DNA from 2 places in the Caballeronia sp. Sq4a genome. Region 1 is predicted to be linked to the other one. Evidence: riboswitches for the same ligand, from Rfam matches in the RefSeq annotation. Region 1 holds a riboswitch; the other holds the start of a gene.
What was found. A riboswitch is a leader RNA that binds a small molecule or an ion and turns the genes downstream of it on or off. The one in region 1 is predicted to bind cobalamin.
Positions count from the first base shown of each region.

Region 2: it holds a riboswitch for cobalamin, as region 1 does, so the genes downstream of both, LDZ24_RS02985 (TonB-dependent receptor domain-containing protein) here and cobG (precorrin-3B synthase) in region 1, are expected to answer to the same signal.

Region 1 is NZ_CP084251.1:701,705-713,898, forward strand. Features, by position in the region: gene LDZ24_RS17180 (ethanolamine ammonia-lyase subunit EutB) at 1-377, shown strand, start outside; gene eutC (ethanolamine ammonia-lyase subunit EutC) at 374-1,177, shown strand; gene LDZ24_RS17190 (DUF1328 domain-containing protein) at 1,214-1,387, opposite strand; gene LDZ24_RS17195 (OpgC domain-containing protein) at 1,533-2,681, opposite strand; gene LDZ24_RS17200 (TerC family protein) at 2,965-3,732, shown strand; gene LDZ24_RS17205 (DUF4186 domain-containing protein) at 3,736-4,140, opposite strand; gene cobM (precorrin-4 C(11)-methyltransferase) at 4,147-4,872, opposite strand; gene LDZ24_RS17215 (cobalt-precorrin-6A reductase) at 4,874-5,602, opposite strand; gene LDZ24_RS17220 (cobalt-precorrin-5B (C(1))-methyltransferase) at 5,599-6,696, opposite strand; gene cbiE (precorrin-6y C5,15-methyltransferase (decarboxylating) subunit CbiE) at 6,715-7,923, opposite strand; cobalamin riboswitch at 8,008-8,196, shown strand; gene cobG (precorrin-3B synthase) at 8,320-9,534, shown strand; gene LDZ24_RS17235 (precorrin-8X methylmutase) at 9,527-10,153, shown strand; gene LDZ24_RS17240 (precorrin-2 C(20)-methyltransferase) at 10,150-10,878, shown strand; gene cobJ (precorrin-3B C(17)-methyltransferase) at 10,875-12,194, shown strand, end outside.
Region 2 is NZ_CP084250.1:639,307-651,500, forward strand. Features, by position in the region: gene ilvD (dihydroxy-acid dehydratase) at 1-1,355, opposite strand, end outside; gene LDZ24_RS02950 (LysR family transcriptional regulator) at 1,462-2,418, shown strand; gene lgt (prolipoprotein diacylglyceryl transferase) at 2,455-3,351, shown strand; gene LDZ24_RS02960 (SIMPL domain-containing protein) at 3,396-4,121, opposite strand; gene LDZ24_RS02965 (EVE domain-containing protein) at 4,201-4,659, opposite strand; RNA gene ssrS (6S RNA) at 4,752-4,934, opposite strand; gene LDZ24_RS02975 (cell division protein ZapA) at 5,039-5,353, opposite strand; gene LDZ24_RS02980 (ATPase) at 5,350-5,739, opposite strand; cobalamin riboswitch at 5,979-6,274, shown strand; gene LDZ24_RS02985 (TonB-dependent receptor domain-containing protein) at 6,359-8,230, shown strand; gene LDZ24_RS02990 (FecCD family ABC transporter permease) at 8,266-9,264, shown strand; gene LDZ24_RS02995 (ABC transporter ATP-binding protein) at 9,261-10,040, shown strand; gene cobT (nicotinate-nucleotide--dimethylbenzimidazole phosphoribosyltransferase) at 10,053-11,105, shown strand; gene LDZ24_RS03005 (adenosylcobinamide-GDP ribazoletransferase) at 11,107-11,868, shown strand; gene cobC (alpha-ribazole phosphatase) at 11,853-12,194, shown strand, end outside.

The DNA of each region.
Region 1 (12,194 bases):
ACGGGCGGCAGATCATCCGCGCGGGACTCGAAGATCATTTCTGCGGCAAGCTGCTCGGCGTGCCGATGGGCTGCGACATCTGCTACACCAACCACGCGCAGGCCGATCAGGACGATATGGACACGCTTCTGACGCTGCTCGGCGTCGCGAATGTCAATTTCATCATGGGCGTGCCCGGCGCCGACGACGTGATGCTCAACTATCAGAGCACGTCGTTCCACGATGCGTTATACGTGCGCCGCGTCCTGAATCTGAAGCGCGCGCCTGAATTCGAGGCGTGGCTCGCGCGAATGCGGGTGACAGATGCGCGCGGCGCGCTGCTGCCGCATTCATCGGGCGCAATGCGACAACCGCTTCTTGACTGGATCGACTCATGACCGACGACGGCACGCCAAGCCGGATCGACGCCGACCCTTGGGACGCGCTCAAGCGGTTCACGAACGCGCGGATCGCGCTCGGGCGCGCGGGCAACAGTCTGCCGACGGCGCCGCTTCTCGCGTTTCAACTGGCGCACGCGCAGGCGCGCGACGCGGTGCATCAGCCGCTCGACACCGCATCGCTCGGCGAAGCGCTGCGCGCAGCCGGCTTTGCGACGCTCGAAGTCGCGAGCGCCGCGCCGGATCGCGATCACTATCTGCGTCGGCCTGACATGGGCCGCATGCTTGACGACGCCAGCGCCGCGCGCCTTTCCGCGTACGTCAGCGAGCACGGCGGTGCGCCCGATGTCGTGTTCGTCGCCGCCGATGGCCTTTCCGCGTTCGCTGCGCAGCGCCACGTCGCGCCGCTGTTGTCCAGATTGCGCGCCATGCTCGACGGCTGGAACATCGGCCCCGTGGTCATCGCGACGCAGGCGCGTGTCGCGCTGGGCGACTGCATCGGTGAGCTTTTACGGGCGCGGATCGTCGTGGTGATGATCGGCGAGCGGCCGGGCCTCAGTTCGCCCGACAGCCTCGGGCTTTACGTCACCTATGAGCCACGCGCCGGGCGTATGGACGCCGAGCGCAACTGCATTTCGAACGTGCGCCCCGAAGGACTCGGCTACGATGCCGCCGCGTTCAAGCTGCATTGGCTGCTGAACGAAGCGCGGCGGCTCGGGCTGACGGGCGTCGGATTGAAAGACCGCAGCGGTGCGCTGCCCTCGCCTGCGGGCGTGGGGCGGATCGAGGGCGAACGCTGAGCGGGGTTCGTCGCGCTCGCGTACAAACGCGCCGCGTCAAAGCACCAGCGACCCCGCCGAAATCGCGACGACCAGAAAGATCACGAACAGCACGAGGAAGATGAAGAAACAGATCTTCGCGATGCCGGCCGCGCCTGAGGAAACGCGTCCGAAACCGAAGAAGCCGGCGATGACCGAGATGACCGCGAAGAGAATAGCGAGCTTGAGCATGAACGAGCCTTTTTTGTTGTGAACAGCAGGCTCCTTGCAAGCCTCGTGCCCCGCCGATTAACTGGCGTCGATGCCCAAGACCGTTAGTTGCAAAACAGATTTCAAAAAAAGGCACCGTCAAAACGGCGGTGCCTTCTTGTCAAACTCAGCGCACGCCGCGCGCCGGATTCTCCGCCGCTGCAACCACGGCAGCGCTCGCCGCAGGAACGCGCGTCCGCATGCCGAGCCAGTTCGCCACCGGTTGGCGCAAACGCGGCACGGAAAGCAGCGCCATGATCGCGACCGCGTCGCCGACCAGACCGGCCGGCACGTTCACGAGCCCGTCCGTGAAGGTGAAAAGGATCGAATCGACGACGAGCGAAATCACCGTGCCCGCGACGAAGCACACCATGCCGTCGCGCCCTATCGCACCGATCCACGGCAAACGGCTGGCGACGGCCTTCACCACGCCGTACCGCGCGAGGTTGGTCGCGATCCACGCGATCGCGAGGAAATTGACGACGCGCGCGCCTGCCAGGTCGCGCTTGAACGCACTGTCGAGCACGGGCGGCAGCACGAGCAGCTTGTAATACGCCATGCCGACGATCACCGCGAGCGCGGCGGCGCTGATCGTCCAGCCGAAGCGGTGCGACGCCACGCGCTGATAAACCGGCTGGCAGCGCGCGAGCACGCCGAGCGTGAACATGAGTTGCCAGGCGGCAGGGTTGAAGTCCCAAAGGTTGTCGTCGACGGACGGCATATATTCGCCGATGCCGGGCGCGAACGACCAAAGCGCGAGACTCAGGCCCAGCAAAACCCACGGCTTCGTGCGCGCGAGCGGCAACACGAGCGGCACCGCCAGCGCGAACAACGCGTACATCGGCAGGACAGCGGCCAGATACGGCTGGCGCTCGAACGTCAGAATCTGGGCGATCGACGTCACCGGTGCCGCCGTCAGCGTGTCAAGGTCGTGCAGGACGAGATTCGGCGCGTGACCATAGAACGGTCGCAGCAGGAAGGTGGCCACGAGCATCAGCGCGGCGGTGATCAGGAACGCGCGGTAGATCTCGAACGCCCGCCGCACGAAACGCAGGCCCGCGGCGCGCTCCGACCGGCGCTGAGCGAGAGACGCGTAAGCGGTCGCGGTGGCGAAGCCGCCGAGAAACACGAAGACCTCGGCGGCGTCGTTCAGCGCGAACGCGTGCAACGTAAAGTGCGACAGCACGCTGCCGCCGATATGATCGACGACAATAATCAAGAGCACGAGCCCCCGGAAGAAGTCGAGCTCGACGAGGCGTTTGGATTGTCCGGACATGCGGCGTGACCGTGTGTGCTGCGCAATGCAGTAGGTGGACGAAGAGCGGCTCGACAGCGGCCGCATCGAAGCATTGGAGTTTACCCGCATTCGTTGCGGCGCATCATCGGAACAGGAGGACTTTTCCGCCCTAGTTCGGTTATTTGTCGGATTTCGACGGCGAACTTACCGCTGAAGCGAACTTCTGCGGAACCAAGGGCCGGCGAAGGTTTCAAATAGCTTTCATAATACCGGCTGCACCGGCTAAGATCACGCCTCTTCCCTCCTACGAATAACGCATCGCATGGACTACATCGCCGCCCTTCTCACCGACCCCGCCGCCTGGGCGGCCCTCGCGACGCTCGTCGTGATGGAAGTCGTGCTCGGCATCGACAACCTCATCTTCATTTCGATCCTCACCAACAAGCTGCCAGCCGAGCACCGGGCGCGCACGCAGCGCATCGGCATCGGGCTCGCGCTCGTGATGCGACTCGGCCTGCTCGGCACCGTCGCGCTGATCGTGCGGCTCACCGCGCCGATCTTCGAAGCGTTCGGCCACGGCTTCTCGTGGCGCGATTTGATTCTGATTGCCGGCGGCGTGTTCCTCGTGTGGAAAGCCACGAGCGAGATTCATCATCACGTCACGCACGACGCCGAGGATCACGCCGGGCCCGCATCCGGCGCGCGGCTCACGCCGTTGTCGGCCATCGGCCAGATTCTGCTGCTCGATCTCGTGTTTTCCATCGACAGCATCGTGACTGCGGTCGGCATGACGGAGCACATCCCGATCATGTTCGTCGCGGTCATCGCGGCGGTTTCCGTGATGCTGTTCGCGGCGGGGCCGCTCTCGCGCTTTATCGAACGCAATCCGACCATCGTGATGCTCGCGCTCGGCTTTCTGCTGGTGATCGGCATGACGCTGATCGCGGAAGGCTTCGGCACCCACGTACCGAAGGGCTACATCTACGCCGCGATGGCGTTCTCCGCGCTCGTCGAAGGACTGAACATGCTGGCGCGCCGCGCGACCAGCAAGCGCCGCGTTGCCGTGTCGCGGGAGCAGAAGCCGCACTGAGCGTCAGAAGGGCAACTCGCGCTGCGGGTTGTCCTCGGTGCTTTCAGCGGAAGGAGGCATCGGCTGCCCGCGCAGCCATCGCTCGATGGCATCGACCACATGCTGGCGCTCCGCATCGTCGAGCACTTTTCCCGCCGCGATGCCGTGCCATTTGGCGAGACAGGTCCGGCAGCACGTTGCCGTCGCATGCTGCGCGATGAATACGGGATGCCCGCGAAACGGCGTCTGCTTGCCGTCGTTGAGCGGCGCCTGCGGCGCGAGCCGTTTCGCGATGAGTTCATGCGCCTGCGCGATCACCGTTTCCACGCCGCGCTCGCGCAGATAGCGGCCTTCGCGCACGCCGAGCGCGAATCGCCGGCGAAACGCGGATTTCGCGAGCGCATCGAATACGGCGTCGAGATCGCGCATGGACGCTCAGTCCTTCGCGTAGAGCGTCGAATCGGCGAAATCGCGCGCGTCGAGCACGCGGCCCACGAGAATCAGCGCCGTGCGCTCCATGCCCGATGCGCGCACTTTCTGCGCGATATCGACGAGCGTGCCCTGCACGCGTTCTTCGTCCGGCCAGCTTGCGCGGAAGATCACCGCAACCGGGCAGTCCTCGCCGTAATGCGGCAACAGATCCGCGACGATGCGCTCGATATGCCGCACGCCGAGATGAATGGCGAGCGTTGCGCGATGACGCGCCAGGTCCGCGAGCGATTCGCCGGGCGGCATCGACGTTTTCGCCGCATAGCGCGTGAGGATCACCGTCTGCGAGATGCCGGGCAGCGTTAGCTCGCGCCCGAGCGCCGCCGCCGATGCCGCCGTCGCCGTCACGCCCGGCACGATTTCATAAGGAATCCCTATCATTTCCAGTCGACGAATCTGCTCGCCAATCGCGCCGTACAGCGACGGATCGCCCGAATGCACGCGCGCGACATCCTCGCCATTCGCATGCGCTTGCCGCAATAACGCGACGATGGCATCGAGATCGAGTTCCGCCGTATTCACGACGCGATGCGCCCGATGCCCTTCGAGCACGCCTTCCGGCACGAGCGATCCCGCATACAGAATCACGGGGCACGCGCGAATCAGCCTTTGCCCTTTGACGGTGATGAGTTCCGGATCGCCCGGGCCCGCGCCGATGAAATAGACCGTCATGTCAGTGAGAGTCGAGAGCGAGCAGCGCATGAAGCGCGCTCGCGGGGTCGTCGAATTCGCGGTCTGCTTCGGGCAGCTTCGGCCGCGCGAGCATCACCACGGGTAAGTGCCGTTCGCGCGCCACCGCGAGCTTCGCCTCGGTTGCCTTGCCGCCGCTGTTCTTGCTGATGACGACATCGATGCGAGCCGCGTCGAACAAGGCGCGCTCGCCGTCGATATCGAACGGTCCGCGCGCATCGAGAATGCTGGCGCGCGCCGTCCCTTCGTGCGCGCCGAGACAGCGAATGGTCCAGTGCTGCGACGCGGGGATCTCGTCGAGATGCTTGAGCGGCTCGCGTCCGAGTGTGAACAGCGGCCGGCGAAACGGCGCGATACGTTCGACGATGCCGCGCCAGTCAGCCGCATCGCGCCAGTCGTCGCCGGGCTGCGGCTGCCATGCGGCCCGGCGCACGGCCCAGAGCGGCACATGCGCCAGCGTGCAGGCTTCGCGCGCATGGCGGCTCATTTGCGCGGCATACGGATGGGTCGCGTCGATGACGAGCGTGATCCGTTCAGCATGGAGATAATCGACGAGACCCGCCACGCCGCCGAAGCCGCCCACGCGCACGGCACAGGCGAGATCCGTCGGCACGCGAGCGAGTCCCGCGAGACTGTAGACGTGCGGCGCGCCCATGTTTCGTGCGATGGCGAGCGCGTCGCCCGTTCCGCCGAGCAGCAACCCGCGCGTCATGCGGCGCTCCCGACGATCACGCCTTGCCTGTCGATTGCGAACGTCTCGACGATCACGCCGCTCGGCACGGTATCGAGCGCCACGTCGCGGGCGCGCGCGCAGACGAGGTCGCCCAGCGCGATGCCTTCGGCGCGCGCCAGCTTCAGCGCTTCCTGGCTCGTATTCGCCGCGCGGATGGCCGACTGAAGCGCCGCGCTCGCGCCCGCCTCCGCAGCCCAGCACGCCAACAGAGGCAAGTCGATGCTGGAGCTGCGGCTATGCAGGTCCATGTGTCCCGCCGCGAGCTTGCTGAGTTTGCCGAAGCCGCCGCACAGACTGAGCTTCTCGACCGGCGCGCGACGCAGATGCTTGAGCACCGCGCCCGCGAAGTCGCCCATTTCGATCAGCGCGATATCCGGCAAGCCGTAGCGCGCGCGCATCGCGTCTTCGCTCTGATTGCCGGTGCAGGCCGCGATATGCCGCACGCCGTTCGCGCGGGCCACGTCGATGCCCTGATGAATGGAGGCGATATACGCCGAACAGGAAAACGGCCGGACGATGCCCGTGGTGCCGAGAATCGACAAGCCGCCCACGATGCCGAGCCGCGGGTTCATCGTCTTCTGCGCGAGCGCTTCGCCATGCTCGACGCCTATCGTCACATCGAAGCCGCCCGCATAGTCCGCGAGCGGCGCGAGCGCGAGGAGATGCTCGGTCATCATCTTGCGCGGCACGGGGTTGATGGCCGGCTCGCCGATGGAAAGCGCCAGGCCCGCCCGCGTCACCGTGCCCACGCCCGGTCCGGCGTGAAAGCGCACGCCCGTAGCCGCCGAGAGACACACGCGCGCGAACACGAGCGCGCCATGCGTCACGTCCGGATCGTCGCCTGCATCCTTGATGACGCCCGCTTCCGCTGCATCGCGCATGCCGTCGACCGCGCGGCAGAATTCGAGCTTCATCGTGACGCGCTGGCCCTTGGGCAACACGATCTCCGCGCGATCGCTCGCCTGCCCGGTCAGCAACAGACGCGCGGCTGCGAGACTCGTCGCGGTCGCGCAGCTTCCGGTCGTGTAGCCGCTTCTGAGCGGCGCGGGTTGTTCCGATGTCTCGTCACGCATGATGAGCGTCGAATGCGGTCACGGCTTGCTTGCGCACAGCAGCGTAATGGGCAACGCTTGCCGCCAGGTATCGAAGCCGCCGAGCGGTTCCGCTTGCGCCACGCCGATGCGCACGAGTTCACCGCCATGCCGCGCGCGCCAGTCGACGAGCGCGGCTTCGCTTTGCAGCGTGACCGCGTTCGCGATCAGCCGCCCGCCCTGACGCAGTCGCGACCAGCACGTATCGAGCACGCCCGGCACGGTCACGCCGCCGCCGATGAACACGACGTCGGGCGCGGGAAGGCCCGCGAGCGCGGCGGGCGCCTCGCCCTTGACGAGTTGTAGCGCGGGGACGCCGAGGGCATCGCGGTTATGTTCGATCAGACGCTGCCGGCCCTCGTTCGCTTCGATGGCGATGGCACGGCAGGACACATGCGCGCGCATCCATTCGATGCCGATCGACCCGCAGCCCGCACCCACATCCCACAACAGTTCGCGCGGCTGCGGCGCAAGGCGCGCGAGCGTGACGGCGCGCACATCGCGCTTGGTCAGCTGGCCGTCGTGACGATAGGCGTCGTCGGGCAGGCCGGGCGTGAGCGGCGGCCCGGCATGACCCGCATGCGTGCGGCATTCGATGGCCACGAGATTGAGCGACGCCACGAACGGCTCGCGCCAGTCGTCCGCGCGCTCGTCGATGCGGCGTTCGTTCACGCCGCCGAGATGCTCGAACACCGTCATGCGGCTCGGGCCGAATCCATGCGCCGTCAAGAGCGCTGCGATCGCAGCGGGCGTCGCGCCGTCCGCGCTCAGGACCAGCAGGCGCTCGCCGCGAAACACATGCGCGAGCAGCGACGCAACGGGCCGCCCGACAAGCGACACGCAGCGCGCGTCCTGCAACGCCCAGTGCAAACGCGCAGCGGCGAGCGACAGCGACGAAGGCGCGGGAATCACGCGCATCTCGTCGACGGAAAGCTCGCGAGCGAGCGTCGCGCCGACGCCGAAGAACATGGGATCGCCGCTCGCGAGCACGCATACGGGCATGCCGCGCGTGCGCTCGGCAAGCACGGCATCGAGAGAAAACGGGCTGGGCCACGGCACGCGGCGCGCGGCTATACGCGCAGGCAAGAGCGCAAGATGACGCTCGCCGCCGTGGATCGCGCCGGCCTCGACAAGCGCCCGTCGCGCCGCGCGGCTGAGGCCCTGCCAGCCGTCCTCGCCGATGCCTACCACGGTCAGCCAGCTCGACATGGGGCGTGCCCTCCTTGCGGTTCGCGACGCGCTTCATGCGACGATGCCCTGCACGAAGCGTTCTGATGGTCGATAAAAGCGGGCATAATACATCGGTACGTCGGTGCCCAACGGTTCAACCCGCGGGCCTAACAGGGAACACAGCGAAACTGTGGCTGCCCCCGCAATTGTACGCAGCGAGTCCGCGCTCCACTGCCACTGGTTTATACCGGGAAGGCCGGCGCGGGCGCAGACCTGCCAGCCAAGAGACCTGCCGACTCACGCTTTGCACGCATTATTCGCGCGACGCCGTCCGGGCGGGGTGTACCGGTGGCATCGCCCGAAGCGAGAATCGCACCGGTCACGCTTTTGAACGCTTCTTTTCCGACACCGCGGCCATCGGCTTGTCCCGGCCTCATGCGCATCGTGCAGGCGCGCGACGGCGGGCTCGCGCGCCTGCGTCTTGCCGGCGGCGAGCTCCACGCGCACGCGGCGCATGCCGTCGCGCACGCGGCCGTTAGGTGCGGCTCGGGCGTCATCGAGCTGACCAATCGCGCGAATCTGCAACTGCGCGGCATTCGCGCCGATGCCCACGCGGAACTCGTCGATCTCGCGCTGAACGCGGGCCTCGGTCCACAAGCCGAAGGCGGCGACGACTTGCGCAACGTGATGCTGAGTCCACTCGCGAGCGACGCCACGCGCGGCCTCGCCGCCGCCATCGTCACCGCGATGCAGTCCGATGCCGCGCTGCACGCGTTGTCGCCGAAATTCGCGCTGCAAGTCGACGGCGGCGAACGGCTCGCGATGCTCGATCATCCGCACGATCTGTGGCTTTCCGCGCTCGACGACGGCGCGCGTTACGCGTTCGGCTTCGCGGGCTCGATGCCGCATCGTATGAACGACTCACCCGCGCTCGGCAGCATCGCGCGAGAGCGTGTCGTGGACTTCGTGCTCGCGGCGCTGCGCGCGTTCGTTGCGCTCGCTTCGAACGACGAACATCGCATGCGTGACCTGCTCGCGCGAATCGGCGTGACGCGCTTTCTCGCGATGCTTTCGTTCGATCCTATCGATACGGCCTGGCGTCGCGCGCCGGTCAACGACGCGCTGCGCTTAGGCGCGCATCCGATGCCGGACGGCGCGCACGGGTATGTCGGCGCGCAGACGCAACTGGGACGGCTCGACGCCGCCACGCTCGACGCGCTCGCCGATCTTGCTTCGACACACGCGCAAGGCCGGCTCTTGATGACGCCCTGGCAAGGCGTGCTCGTACCCGGCGTCATGCCGCGACATGCAGAACACGTGCTCGATCGCATGAACGCGCTCGGCCTTATCACGCGCGCAGACCATCCGCTTGCACGCCTCATCGCGTGCGCCGGTTCGTCGGGTTGCGCGAAGAGTCGCGCTGATACCAAAGCCGATGCGCACCGCCTCGCCGCGCTGCTGCCTGTGCACGACGATGTGCATCTAAGCGGCTGCGAACGCTCGTGCGCCGCCGCGCATCCCGTCGCGAACACATTGATTGCGGTGTCGCCTGGACGCTATGACTTGTATGTCGACGCGCGCCTCGTCGCACCAAACGTATCTATCGAAGAGGCGGCCGCGTGGCTCGCCCGGAGCCATGCCGATGCTTGACTATATCCGCGACGGCGCCGAGATTTATCGCCAGTCTTTCGCGACGATCCGCGCCGAAGCGAACCTGAGCGCCATTCCGCCCGACCTCGAAAAGCTCGCCGTGCGGCTGATTCACGCGTGCGGCATGGTCGATATCGTCGACGATCTGCGCTTCTCTCCCGGCGCGGGCGACGCGGGACGCACGGCTCTCGCAGCCGGCGCGCCGATACTCTGCGATGCCCGCATGGTCGCCCACGGCATCACGGAGGCGCGTCTTCCGGCCGGTAACCGCATCATCTGCACGCTCGGCGATCCGTCCGTGCCCGAGCGCGCCCGCGCGATGCGCAACACGCGTTCTGCCGCTGCGCTCGAACTCTGGCGGCCGCATCTGCAAGGCGCGGTTGTCGCGATAGGCAACGCGCCTACCGCGCTCTTTCATCTGCTCGACATGCTCGATGCCGGCGCGCCGAAGCCCGCGCTCATTCTCGGCTTCCCAGTCGGTTTCATCGGCGCGGCGGAATCGAAGGCGATGCTCGCAGCCGACAGCCGCGGCGTGCCCTTCGTCGCATTACACGGACGACGCGGCGGCAGCGCGATGGCCGCCGCCGCAGTCAATGCACTTGCTTCGGAGAACGAATGATGAGCGGACGCCTGTATGGTCTCGGCGTCGGTCCAGGCGACCCCGAACTCATTACCGTGAAAGCGCTGCGGCTTCTGAAGTCCGCGCCGGTGGTCGCGTATTTCGTCGCGAAGGGCAAGAAGGGCAACGCGTTCGGCATCATCGAAGCGCATCTCGACGACGCGCAGACACGCCTGCCGCTCGTGTATCCGGTGACGACCGAAGCGCTCGAACCGCCGCTGTGCTACGAGACGATCATCAGCGCGTTCTACGACGAAGCCGCGCTCGCCATTGCGGATCATCTCGAAGCGGGCCGCGATGTGGCCGTGATCTGCGAAGGCGATCCCTTCTTCTACGGTTCGTACATGTATCTGCACGACCGTCTCGCCGGACGTTTCGATGCGCATGTCGTGCCCGGCGTATGTTCGATGCTGGGCGGCGTGTCCGTGCTCGGCGTGCCGCTCGTTTATCGCAATCAGAGTCTCTGCGTGCTGTCCGGCGTGCTGCCGGAAGACGAGTTGAAGTGCAAGCTCGAAGCATCCGATGCTGCCGTCGTGATGAAGCTCGGCCGCAACTTCGACAAAGTGCGGCGCGTGCTCACCGATCTGGGGCTGGACAAGCGCGCGCTCTATGTCGAGCGCGCGACGATGGCGAATCAACGGATCGTGCCGCTCGATGAAGTGGATCCGATGGCGTCGCCCTATTTCTCGCTGCTCGTCGTGCCGGGGAAGAAATGGCAGGCATGAACGCGGCGTCATCGATCGCGATCGTCGTGCTCGGCGAAAGCGCGCTTCCTGTCGCGCGCCGCATTCAGGCGCGTTATCCGGGGTCGCTCGTGCATGGTCTCGCCAACCGGGTTCATGCCGATATCGCCTACGACGATTTCGGCGCGCACGTGCGAGCGCTCTATCTGGCAGCCACGCCTATCGTCGCGCTGTGCGCGGCTGGCATCGTCATTCGCTCGCTCGCGCCTTGTCTCACGAACAAATGCGCGGAGCCGGCAGTGCTCGCGGTCGCGCAGGATGGCAGCGCCGTCGTGCCGCTGCTCGGTGGCACGAGCGGCGTGAATGTGCTCGCGCGCGAGATCGGCGCGGCGCTCGATATCACGCCCGCGATCACGACGAGCGGCGAACTGCGCTTCGGCATGTGCCTGCTCGCGCCGCCCGATGGCTACGCGCTGGCGGATATGGAGCGCGGCAAGCGTTTCGTGTCCGATCTGCTCGCGGGCGAAACCACGCGCGTGGAAGGCCATGCACCGTGGCTCAATCAGGCCGACTTGCCCCGCGCAGAGGACGCGCGCCTTGCCGTGCGCATCACGCCGCATGTGATGAACGACGAGAGCAGTCTCGTGATTCATCCGCGTTGCGTGGCCGCGTGGATCGAAGCGCAGGACGATGCGACTGCTGATCGCGTTCAGCATGCATTGCGCGAGCACGGGCTCTCGCCGCTTGCGCTTGCCGCGCTGGTCGCACCGACAGAAAGCATGACGTTCGATGCGCTCAGCGATGCTGCCAACGCGCTCAACGTGCCCCTTCGCTTCAGCAGCGAACAGCCGCCTAATGACGCGCTTCGCGCGAACGGAATCGCGCTGAGCGTGGGCCACGCGCCTCTCGACGTGGAGTCCATCGGTCGCGCGCGTGGCACGTTGACCGTCATCGGTCTAGGCCCCGGCAGCGCAGACTTGATGACGCCTGCCGCACAAGCCGCGCTCGCTTCCGCGCACGACGTTCTCGGCTATGAAACGTACGTGCGCATGGCCGGCCCGTTTCGCGCAGACCAGCGCATCCACATGACGGATAACCGCGAGGAGTTGCAGCGCGCACGACATGCGTTCGAACTCGCGAGCGAAGGGCGAAAGGTCGTGGTCGTATCGTCGGGCGATCCCGGCGTCTTCGCGATGGCTGCCGCCGTGCTCGAAGCGCTCGACGAGGGATGGGCAACGCATGCCGAATGGGCCGCCGTGAAACTCGCTATCGTGCCGGGCGTGTCCGCGTCGCTCGCAACGGCCGCGCGCGCGGGCGCGCCGCTCGGCCATGACTTCTGCGTGCTGTCGCTATCGGAC
Region 2 (12,194 bases), on a different replicon from region 1:
GTCGGCGCCAGCATCTCGGGCATGCCCGGGCCGCCCTGCGGGCCAAGATAGCGCAGCACGACGACATCGCCGGCCTTGATCTTGTCGGCGAGAATCGCTTCCATCGCGGTTTGCTCGTCGTCGAACACGCGCGCCGGGCCGGTGATCACCGGGTTCTTGAGGCCCGTGATCTTCGCGACCGCGCCGTCTTCCGCAAGATTGCCGCGCAGAATGGCGAGGTGGCCTTCCTTGTAGAGCGCCTGCTCGATCGGGAAAATCACCTTTTGATCCGCGCGCGGCTTGCTCGGCACGTCCTTGAGTTCTTCCGCGAGCGTGCGGCCCGTGATCGTGATGCAGTCACCGTGCATCAGGCCCGCGTCGAGCAGGATCTTCATCACTTGCGGAATGCCGCCGGCCTTGTGCAGGTCCGTCGCGACATACTGGCCCGAAGGCTTCAGATCGCAGATGACCGGCACTTTCTTGCGCATGCGCTCGAAGTCGTCGATGCTCCATTCCACTTCCGCCGCGTGCGCGATAGCGAGATAGTGCAGCACGGCGTTGGTCGAGCCGCCCGTGGCCATGATGAGCGCGACCGCGTTCTCGATCGACTTCTTCGTGATGATGTCGCGCGGCTTCAGGTCCTTCTTCACGGCTTCGACGAGCACGCGCGCCGATTCGGCGGCGGAGTCCACTTTCTCGTCGTCGGGGTTCGCCATCGTCGACGAATACAGGAGCGACATGCCGAGCGCCTCGAACGACGAGCTCATGGTGTTGGCCGTGTACATGCCGCCGCAGGAGCCGGTGGACGGGCACGCGTTCTTCTCGACGCCCTTGAAGTCTTCTTCCGACATGCGCCCCGCCGTGAACTCGCCGACCGCCTCGAACGACGACACGATGGTCAGGTCCTTGCCCTTCCAGTTGCCCGGACGAATGGTGCCGCCGTAGACGTAGATGCCCGGCACGTTCATGCGCGCGAGACCGATCATGCCGCCCGGCATGTTCTTGTCGCAGCCGCCGATCACGACGACGCCGTCCATCCACTGGCCCTGCACGGCCGTCTCGATACAGTCCGCGATCACTTCGCGCGACACCAGCGAGTACTTCATGCCTTCGGTGCCCATCGACATGCCGTCGGAGATCGTCGGCGTGCCGAACACCTGCGGATTAGCGTTCGACTGCTTGATCGCCGCGATGGCGGCATCGGCGAGGCGCTGCAGGCCGGCGTTACACGGCGTGATCGTCGAGTGGCCGTTGGCGACGCCGATCATCGGATTGTCGAAATCCTCTTCCTTGTAGCCGAGGGCGTAGTACATCGAACGATTGGGCGAACGCGCGACGCCCTGCGTCACGTTTTTCGAGCGGCGATTGAAGGCCATGTTGGGGCTCCTTGAAGATTCTTTTGTCTAGTGGCGCAAGAATGCAGCGTCGGCTTGTATCTGTCCAATATATTATTCAAGGTCTATTAGGTCGGAGAAGATATTGATGGACGAGCGAAACGCGCCGATCGAACTGCGTCTGCTGCGCTATTTCGTGACCGTGGCCGAAGAGATGCATTTCGGCCGCGCCGCCGCGCGTCTCGCGATGACGCAGCCGCCGCTTTCGCAGGCGATTCGCGCGCTCGAAGACGCGCTCGGCGTCGCGCTGTTCGCGCGCACGAAGCGCACGGTCGAATTGACGCCGGTCGGCAAGGATCTGCTGCCGGAAGTGCGGCGCATTCTCGCCGCCGCCGATGCGCTACGCCCGCTCGCGCAGTCGCTTTCGCGCGGCGAGGCGGGCGTGCTGTCGCTCGCGTTCGTATCCACCGCTGACTACGGCTTGTTGCCCGCGCTGCTGCGCGATTTCGGCGCGCGCTATCCCGGCGTGCGGTTGCAACTGACCGAAGCGACGAGCGACGTGCAGATCGAAGAACTCGTCGCCGGGCGCGTGGACGCGGGGCTCGTCATTCCGCCGCTGCCGCCGCGCCACGCGATGTCGCTGTCGTATCTCGCGATTGCCCGCGAGCCGCTCGTCGTCGCCATGTCCTCGGACGCCGCCGAGCAATTGCAGCAGGGCACGGCCGAATGGGCCGACACGCCCGTCGATCTGCGCGATCTCGCCGCCGCGCCGCTCGTCGTGTTTCCGAGGCGTCTCGCGCCGGGTTTGTATGACATCATTATGGGCTGCTACGGCGCGGCGGGACTCACGCCGCGCATCGGGCAGGAGGCGATCCAGATGCAGACCATCGTGAGCCTCGTGTCCGCCGGCATGGGCGTCGCGCTCGTGCCGCAGTCGCTGCGGCATTTGCGGCGCACGGGCGTGGTGTATCGTCCGCTGCGGCCGGTGGCGGATGCGCCCGTCGTCGAAACTGGACTCGTGTGGCGCGCGGCCGAGGTGAGCCCGGTGCTCGCCGGCTTCATCGAGATCGTGCGCGCGCGGGCCGCCGCCGTCTCTGCTTTATGATTCGTGCCTGACTTCGCTTGGCTCTAGAACTCTACGATGCTCATTCACCCCAATTTCGATCCCGTCGCGATTCATCTCGGACCGCTCGCCGTGCGCTGGTACGGCCTCATGTATCTGGTCGCGTTCATTTCCGCCATCGTCATCGGACGGCTGCGGCTACGGCTGCCGTTCGTGGCCGCTCAAGGCTGGAGCGCGAAGGACATCGACGACATGCTGTTCTACGGCGTGCTCGGCACGATCCTCGGCGGGCGCATCGGCTATGTGCTGTTTTACAAGGCGAGCTATTACGCGGCGCATCCGCTCGATATCTTCAAGGTCTGGGAAGGCGGCATGTCGTTTCACGGCGGCTTTCTCGGCGTGACCTTCGCGATGGTGCTGTTCGCGTACCAGCGCAAACGCACGTGGCTGCAAGTGACCGATTTCGTCGCGCCGATGGTGCCGCTCGGCCTCGCGGCGGGGCGTCTCGGCAACTTCATCAACGGCGAACTGTGGGGCCGCGTGACCGATCCTGCCGCGCCCTGGGCGATGCTGTTCCAAAACTCGACGAACGACGACGCCATCTGGCTCGCGAAGAACCCGCAACTCGACGCCAAGTGGCATCTGATGGAGATCTTCCAGCGTTATCACATGCTGCCGCGCCATCCGTCGCAGTTGTATGAGATTGCGCTGGAAGGCATCGTGCTGTTCATCGTGATCTGGACGTTCTCGCGCAAGCCGCGCCCGGTCGGCGCCATTTCCGCGCTCTTTCTGATCGGCTATGGGCTCGCGCGCTTCACGGTCGAATTCGCCCGCGAACCGGACGACTATCTCGGCCTGCTCGCGCTCGGCCTTTCGATGGGCCAGTGGCTTTCGCTGCCGATGATCGTCGCCGGCGTCATCATGATGGTGTGGGCGTACAAGCGGCATCGTCGCGTGGCGGCGAACGCGGCGTGATCTCGCGCGGGGCCGCGCTTGCGGTCCCGCTTGACCTCGGCCGATCAGCGGCCCATCTGCACCGAGCCGGATACATCGACGGTCACCGTCGTCGTGCCGGCTTCGAGCGCCATCGGCGCGGCCATCTTGGCATCCGCGCCCATGGCGCGCGATTGCATCATCATCACCGGGCGCGGCGCCACGCCGCTATGCCCGATGTTCACCTCGCGAATCGAATAGCTGCTGTAGCCGAACGCCTGCGAGGCGGCTTGCGCCTGCTTGCGGAACGAATCGATGGCCTGCGTCGAGAGCTTCTGCTCCGCGGCGCGCTGCGCTTCCGGCGACAGCGAAAACGTGACGTTGCCAACTTGCATCGACGAACTCATCTTGCCCGCGAGCTTCGAGGCCGCCGCGAAGTCGTGCGATTCGAGCACGATCTCCGTGCGTCCGCGCCATGCGGATATCTTGCCGTCGCGGTCGGTGGACGGATACACCGTGAACGAGCCGCTTTTCGCGGTCACGCCATCGACACCCTTCGCTTCGCGCAATGCGGCTTCGGCGCGCTGATTGAGCGTCGCGGTGAGCGAGGAAGGATCGGCGGCTTCCTGCTCGTAAAAGAGCGTGATGGTGACCACATCCTGCGGCACCTGCGCGCTCGCCTGCGCCGAAAGCGAGAGCACGCCCGCGGGCTGCGGATTGGCGATGACCGTCTGCGCAGCGGCCGAGGCGGAATAGGCGAGAGTGGCGCTCGACATCGCGAGGGCGAGGGCGGCGGCGGTTTTCTTGTTCATCATCGAAGGACTCCAACGCAAGGCGTCGCGTGATTCGCGACCGCACTTAGGCGTCGGCCTCCAGCCCTTAGTTCCTGCTCTAGACGAGGCGTTCGGTAATAAAGCGCCATTCGTCCTCGGTGACCGGCGTGATCGACAGCCGGTTGCCGCGCGCGAGCACTTGCATGCCGGCGAGTTCCGCGTGCTCGCGAAGTTCGGCGAGCGGAATGAGCCGCGTCTTCTTCACGAAGCGCACATCGACGAGCATCCAGCGCGGCGTGTCCTGCTTGGATTTGGGATCGTAGTAGGCGCTCTTGGGATCGAACTGCGTGGGGTCGGGATACGCCGTCGAGCAGACCTTCGCGATTCCCGCGATACCGGGCTCGGGGCAACTCGAATGGTAGAAGAGCACGCCGTCGCCGATTTGCATCTGGTCGCGCATGAAGTTGCGAGCCTGATAGTTGCGCACGCCGGTCCACGGCAGCGTCTTCTTGGGCGCGTGCGCGAGATGATCGATGCTCGCTTCGTCCGGTTCGGACTTCATCAGCCAGTAGCGCATGAGTTCGGCGTGAAGGAGTGTGCGTGCGGTTTTGGGCGATGCAAACAAAAACGGCACCGGTAAGAACCGATGCCGTTCGTGCTTCCAGAAATAAGGTCCCCGCCTCAGCCGCTAGGCCGGCATCCTGAACCTGGGTTCAAGATTGGTCGCGGTAAGCAACACTTCGGGTACATCAGACAGAGTGACGCGCGCGCCCGTGCTGCAACGTTCCGCAACCGTGCCAATGTAGCATTGGTTCAAGGAATATATGACCTTGGCGTACCAGGCAGGGAGACCTCACTGTACACCAAACGTTTGGTCCTTGCAGCCCTTGCCTGCGTTTCTCGCGGTATCTTTTTTTGATGGATATCGCGACGCTGATTAGATCAGCGCATGACCGTCAGTGCGCTTCATATTGCGCAATGACAGCGCCGAGCTGCTCGTTCATCGAATGCATGGTGCGGCGGATTTCCTCGGCGGGGAACGCTTCGCCGTGGCGCACGCTTTCCTGCAGCTTGAGCAATTCGGACGCCAGCGAAAGCGCGGCCATTACCGCGATGCGGTCCGTGCCGCGCACGCTGCTTGCGTTGCGTACCTTGTTCATTTCGGCATCGACGCGGGCCACGGCTTCGCGCAGCGCGGCCTCGGTTTCCGGCGAGCACGCGAGGCGATACTGCTGGCCGAGAATGGATACTTCGATCTGCGTGGTCGTCATGCCTTCTCTCCTTGATGATGCTCGCCGTGCACTTCTTCCGCGTGCGCATGTTCGTGCTGCGCTTCGCGCGACGCGCTGGATTCGGCGTTCAGAAGATCGAGCTGATTGTCGCTTTCGGCATGATGCGCTTTGCCGCGCGGCAGCTTTTCGAGGATCGCGTTGAGGCGCACTTGCGCGTCGTCGATCTTCGCGGACAGCGAATCGCGTTCGCCTTGCAGCGTGTCGCGCTCGTGGCGAACCTGCGCGAGTTCGGCCTGAACGCTGGCGTAATCGGCGCGCAGCTGTTCGATTTGTGCTTCGAGCGCGAGACGCGCCTGATTGTGGCGCTCGCTGATCTTGATCAGCCGGCCGATGTTCCCTGACAGTGATTCGAGTTCGTTGAGCATGTGCTGCGTCCTCTAAAGACCTGGCATTTTAGCGCGGTTCAACGGTGCTTCCGATAATTGTCTCGTTTCGAGACGTAACAACACGCGATCTTGCGCGCATCGCCGCGTATTCATGTGCGGAATGGCCGCGCGTGACGCACTCGGATGCGCGGCTGACGACGCTTGCTCGTCGCTCGCTCGTCGCTCAAGCCTCGCGATGACGGGGCGCGCGCCTTCTTGACGGCCCCCATGCGCGCTCCTACACTTGCCGCACTTTTGGTGCTCGCGCCGCCTTTCTTGCGGCGCAGTCAAACGGGAAACAGGAAGCGTCGTCTCGCCTCGCGCGGCTCGCCAACCTGTGCTGCCCCCGCAACGGTAAGCGACCGCAACGCAAGTTGCAAGTCGTCCCTCGCGCGTTTCTTCGTGTTGCTCCGTGGTCGTTCGCCATCAGAGACGCGACTGCAAGAAACGTGTCGGCGCCACTGCGCTTTCATGCGTGGGAAGGCGGGACGATGCGTCGCCAGCCCGGATACCGGCCAATCGTCCAGCGCGCCGATGCCTTGCAAGACGGCGCGCGCGTCGCGCACAGACCTCGCGGGGAGCGGGGCACGCGCCAGTCTCCAACGGGAACGCTCCACACATGCTTTTGCCTTCGTCCGGCCTCATTCGTCGCGCGGCGCGCGTCGTGATGTGCGCCGCCGCGAGTGCGCCGCTTGTCCAGGCCGCGCACGCCGATTCCGATTCTCCGTCGCAGACACTCGCGCCCGTCGTCGTCACGGCGACGCGCGGCGCGCAACGGCTCGCCGATTCCATCCCGCAGGCAACGCTCTTCGACGCGCAAGACATCGCCGACAGCAATGCAAACGATGTGCTCGGGCTCATCGCGCTTGCGCCCGGCGTGCAGATCACGCGCAACGGCGGGCCGGGCGCGACCTCGGGCGTCTTCATACGCGGCGCGTCGTCGACGCAATCACTGGTGCTGATCGACGGCGTGCGCGTCGAATCGGTCTCGCTCGGCGCGGCGCAGTTGTCGCAACTGATGCTCGATCAGACCGGCCGCGTGGAAGTGGTCAACGGCAACGTGTCGGCGCTGTATGGATCGAATGCAATCGGCGGCGTCGTGCAGATTTTCACGAAGGAGGGCGAAGCACATCCGCCGCGCTTTCACTTCGAAGCCGAATACGGCAGCTATCACACGCAGCGGCAGTCGGCGGGCGTCGACGGCGCGCTCGATGCCGATGGCCGCACCACGTTCAGCCTGAACGTGTCGCGCGAGAAGACCGACGGCTTCTCGTCGATCGATCCCGCGCGCGCGCCCGCCGCGAATCCGAACGCGAACGGTTATCTGAACGAAAGCGTCGCCGCGACGCTGCGCCACAAGTTCAGCGACAAGTGGGACGCAGGCGTGCGCTTTCTGCAATCGAACGGCGTGAACAGCTTCGACGATCCCTACGGCGTGCCGACCGATCTCAACGAATCGCATGATCGCGTGCGCTCGGCGTCGGTGTTCGCGAACGGCAAGCTGACCGACAACTGGACGACGCACTTCACCGTCGCGCAGGGGCAAGACCGCGCGAACATCGAGCACAACGGCGTCTACACGAGCCGCTTCGACTCGGAGAACCATCAGTATCTGTGGCAGAACGACTTTCGGCTCACCGAGGCGCACAAGCTCGTATTCGGCTACGAGCATCTCGACCAATCGCTCGACTCCGATCAGTTCAGCGCGCCCGACCGGCATGTGAACTCCGTCTTCGCGGGCTATGTCGGCCGCTTCGGTCCGAGCGAAGTGCAGGCCAACGTGCGCCGCGACCAGTATTCCGACTTCGGCGGCGCGAACAGCTACTATCTGGGCTACGCGTACAACTTCGATTCGCACTGGCGCGCGAGCGCGAGCTACGCGGCGGCGTTTCGCGCGCCGAGCTTCGACGATCTCTACTATCCGTTCAGCGGCAATCCGTCGATACAGCCTGAGCGCAGCCATTCGGCCGAGGCCGCGTTGCAGTACGCATCGGACAAGATCGGCGTGGTGCGCGTGACGGCGTTCGAGACGCGCTATTCGAATCTGATCGACTACGTGGGCGACAGCAGCGGCTTCTACACCGCGCAGAACGTCGGGCGCGCGAAGGTGCAGGGCGTCGAGGGATCGTGGGCGGGGCACGTGGGCGCAACCGACGTGCGCGCGAGTGTGACGTTTCAGAATCCGGTCGACGAGACGAATCACGAAGAGTTGACGCGTCGCGCGCGGCGCTTCGCGTCGCTGTCGGCGCATCGCTCGATCGGGCGCTGGCGCGTGGGCGGCGAATGGATCGTGAGCGGCGCGCGCAGCGACTACGATTCGACGCTCGCGGGCTACGGCGTCGTCAATCTTTCGGCGCAATACGACATCACGAAGTCGTGGTACGTGAATGCGCGCATCGATAACCTGTTCGACCGCAACTATGAACTGGCTTACTCGTACAACACGCCGCGTCGCGGCGCTTACGTCACGGTCGGCTGGCATCCGTCGTGAGCCACGCCGCTGACGCGCGCCGCCCGATGAAGGCGATGCACGCAACGCGCGCCACCGCGATCTGGCTCGCGCTCGCGGCGGCGGCTCTTGGCGTGCTGGCGGCGTCGCTAGCGCTCGGAAGCGTCGCGCTGCCGCCATCGCGCGCCATCGCCGCGCTGCTGCATGCGCATGCGGCCACGCCCGATATCGCCGATGAGATCGTGCTGAACCTGCGATTGCCGCGCGCGCTCGCGGGCTTCGCGTCGGGCGCGCTGCTCGCGCTCGCCGGCGCGCTGCTGCAAGTGCTGCTGCGCAATCCGCTCGCCGAACCGTACGTGCTCGGTGTATCCGGCGGCGCGGCGGCGTTCGCGCTTTCCGCGATGCTCGCGTCGATGCCGTGGTGGGGCGTCGATCTCGCCGCGTGCGCGGGCGCGCTCGCATCCATCGTTCTGGTGCTTGGCCTTGCTCGCACGCACGTGTGGCACGGCGAACAGGACGCATCGCCACGGCTCTTGCTCACGGGCGTCGTGGTCGCGGCGGGCTGGGGCGCGCTCATCACGCTGATACTCAGCATCGCGCCGGAGAACCGGCTGCGCGGCATGATCTTCTGGCTGACCGGCGACCTCAACGGCGCATCGACGCCGTGGCCCGCGATGCTCGCGCTCGGCGTGGCGCTCGCGTTGATCGTGCCGTGCGCGCCGCAGTTGAACGTGCTGCTGCGCGGCGAAGCCACGGCGCGTTCGCTCGGCGTGCCGGTGGAACGCGTGCGGCTGCGCGTGTATCTCGTGGCATCGCTCGCGGCTGCGGCGGCCGTCACGACGGCGGGAACCATCGGCTTCGTCGGGCTCGTGGTGCCGCATCTGCTGCGGCTCGCGTTCGGCAACGATCAGCGCATGCTCGTGCCCGCCGCCGCGCTCGCGGGCGGCCTCGCCGTGATGAGCGCGGACCTCGCCGCGCGCACGGTCATCGCGCCCGCGCAGTTGCCGGTGGGCGTCGTCACGGCGCTGATCGGCGTGCCCATGTTCCTGTGGATGCTGCTGCGAAGGCCGCGATGAAGCCGCTATCTGTCGACAATCTCGTCTTGCGCGCGGGCGCCCGAACGCTCGTCGATGGCCTTTCTACGACCATCGCGGCGGGCGAAGTGTGGTGTATCGCCGGGCCGAACGGCGCGGGCAAGACCACGCTCATCGGCGTGCTGGCGGGACTCGCGAAGCCGGCGTCCGGCGCAATCACGCTCGGCGGCCGCGCGCTCGCGTCATGGCGCGCGGCGGACCTCGCCCGCGAACGCGCGCTGATGCCGCAAAGCACGCACGACGCCTTCAGCGCGACCGTGCTCGACACCGTCCTGCTCAACCGCTTTCCGTATCTGACGGGCTGGGGCTGGGAAAGCGAAGACGACCGCGCCGCCGCGCACGACGCGCTCGCGGCGCTCGGTCTCGCCGACCTGGCTTCGCGCGACGTGCTCACGTTGTCGGGCGGCGAAAGGCAGCGCGTGGCGCTCGCCGCCGCGCTATGCCAGCAAGCGCCGCTCGTGCTGCTCGACGAACCGCTCGCGCATCTGGACCTGCATCATCAGATCGACTGCCTGCATGCGCTCGCCGCCGCGGCGCGCGACGAGGGACGCGCCGTCGTCTTTTCGTGCCACGACCTGAATCTCGCGCGCCGCTTCGCCACGCACGCGCTACTACTCGACGGCCAGGGCGGCGCGCATGTCGGTGCTGTCGCCGACGTGCTCACGCCCGCGCGCGCGAGCGCGGCGTTCGGCTACCCGCTGGTCCTGATCCGCGATGGCGAGCACGAAGCGCTCGTGCCTTCGCTTCACACTTTCTGACGAGGAACGCCGATGTCCACCGCCCACGCGCTGCCCAAGCCTAGGCCGCTCGACCGCAGCATCGAACCGGAGCTGCGCCGCATCATCGACATGAAGACGAAGCCGCCCGGCAGCCTCGGCCGGCTCGAAACGCTCGCGCTGCAAATCGGGCTGATCCAGCAGACGACGAAGCCGCGCATCGAGCGTCCCGCGATGATCGTCTTCGCGGGCGATCACGGCATCGCGGCCGAAGGCGTGAGCCCGTATCCGCAGGAAGTGACGGCGCAGATGGTCGCGAATTTTCTGGCGGGCGGCGCGGCGATCAATGCGTTGTCGCGCTCCGTCGGCATGGCGCTCGAAGTGGTCGATGCGGGCGTCGCGACGCCCATTCCGGTCGATCACGGTTACGAGCGCCTGTCGCTGGGTCTCGGCACGCGCAACTTCGCGCGCGAGGCGGCGATGTCGCGCGAGACGGCGCTCGAAGGCATCGCGCGGGGCGCGGCGCGCGTGCGACACCACGCGTCGCTCAGGACGAACGTGATCGGCTTCGGTGAAATGGGCATTGCGAACACATCGGCGGCGGCGTGTCTGATGAGCCGCTTGTGCGCGCTGCCTATCGACGAATGCGTCGGGCGCGGCACGGGCCTCGACGATCGCGGCCTCGCGCATAAACGCGCCGTGCTCGGGCGCGCGCTGGCATCGCATGCGGCGAGCGGCGACGCGATCGACACGCTCGCCACCTTCGGCGGCTTCGAAATAGCGATGATGACGGGCGCGTATCTCGCGGCGGCAGAAGCGCGCATGACCATTCTCGTCGATGGCTTTATCGCGACGTCCGCGCTGCTCGTCGCGTCGCGAATCGCGCCGGACGTGCGCGAGTACTGCGTGTTCGCGCATGCATCGAACGAAGCGGGGCATCAGCGCATGCTCGCGCATCTGGACGCCGCGCCGCTCTTGCAACTCGACATGCGTCTGGGCGAAGGCACGGGCGCGGCGCTCGCGCTGCCGATCCTGCGCGCGGCCGTGGCTTTCGTCGACGAAATGGCGAGCTTCGATGCGGCGGGCGTCTCGAACAAACAAGCCTGACATGAACCGGCCGCTCGACGAAGTGCGCTATTTCTTCACGGCGCTCGGCTATTTCACGCGCGTGCCGGTGCCGCGCTGGGTCGGCTTCGAGCGCGACTATCTGAACGCGGCGGCGCGCTACTTTCCGCTCGTCGGCGCGATGGTCGGCGGCGTCGCGGCGCTCGTCTATCTCGCCGCGCTGCGCGTGTTTCCCGCAGGCATCGCGGTGCTGCTTTCGATGGCCGCGACGCTTCTGCTCACCGGCGCGTTCCACGAAGACGGACTCGCCGATTGCGCCGATGCCTTCGGCGGCGGCTACACGCGCGACGACGTGCTGCGCATCATGCACGATTCGCGCATCGGCGCGTTCGGGGCCATTGCGCTCGTCATCGCGCTCGCGCTGAAGTGGCAAAGCCTCGCCGCGTTGCCGCCGATGCGCGCAGTAGTCCTGATGATTTCCGCGCACGCTGCGAGCCGCGCGTTCGCGATCAGCTATCTCCTGACGCTCGATTACGTGCGCGCCGAAGGCAAGGCGAAGCCGGTCGCGCAGCGCATGAGCGCGATGTCCTTCGCGATCGCGATGCTCTTTGGTTTGCCGTGGCTCTTTTGCTTCGGCTGGAGGTTCGCCTGCGTCGCGATTTCCCTGCTCGCGTTGCTGCGCGTGGTCGCCGGGCGTTACTTCGTGCGGCGCATCGGCGGTTATACGGGCGATTGCCTCGGCTGCGCGCAGCAGGTTTTCGAAATTGCGATCTATCTCGTCGGGCTCGCATGGACCTCGTCCTGATACGTCACCCGGCTGTGGCCGTCGATGAAGGCGTCTGCTACGGCCAGACCGATGTGCCGCTTGCCCGCGATGCGCGCGCTTCGGCGCATGAGATCGACGCGCGCATGCGTTCGCTCGATGTTCCCGCTTGCGTCGATGGATGGCACACGAGTCCTTTGCGCCGATGCGCTTTGCTGGCCCAGGCGCTCGGCACGGCCCGCATCGACGCGCGGCTCTCCGAACTGCATTTCGGTGCATGGGAAGGCCGCGCGTGGAACGATATCGACCGCGCGCTCATCGACGCGTGGGCCGCCGATATCGAGCACGCGCGTCCGCACGGCGGCGAG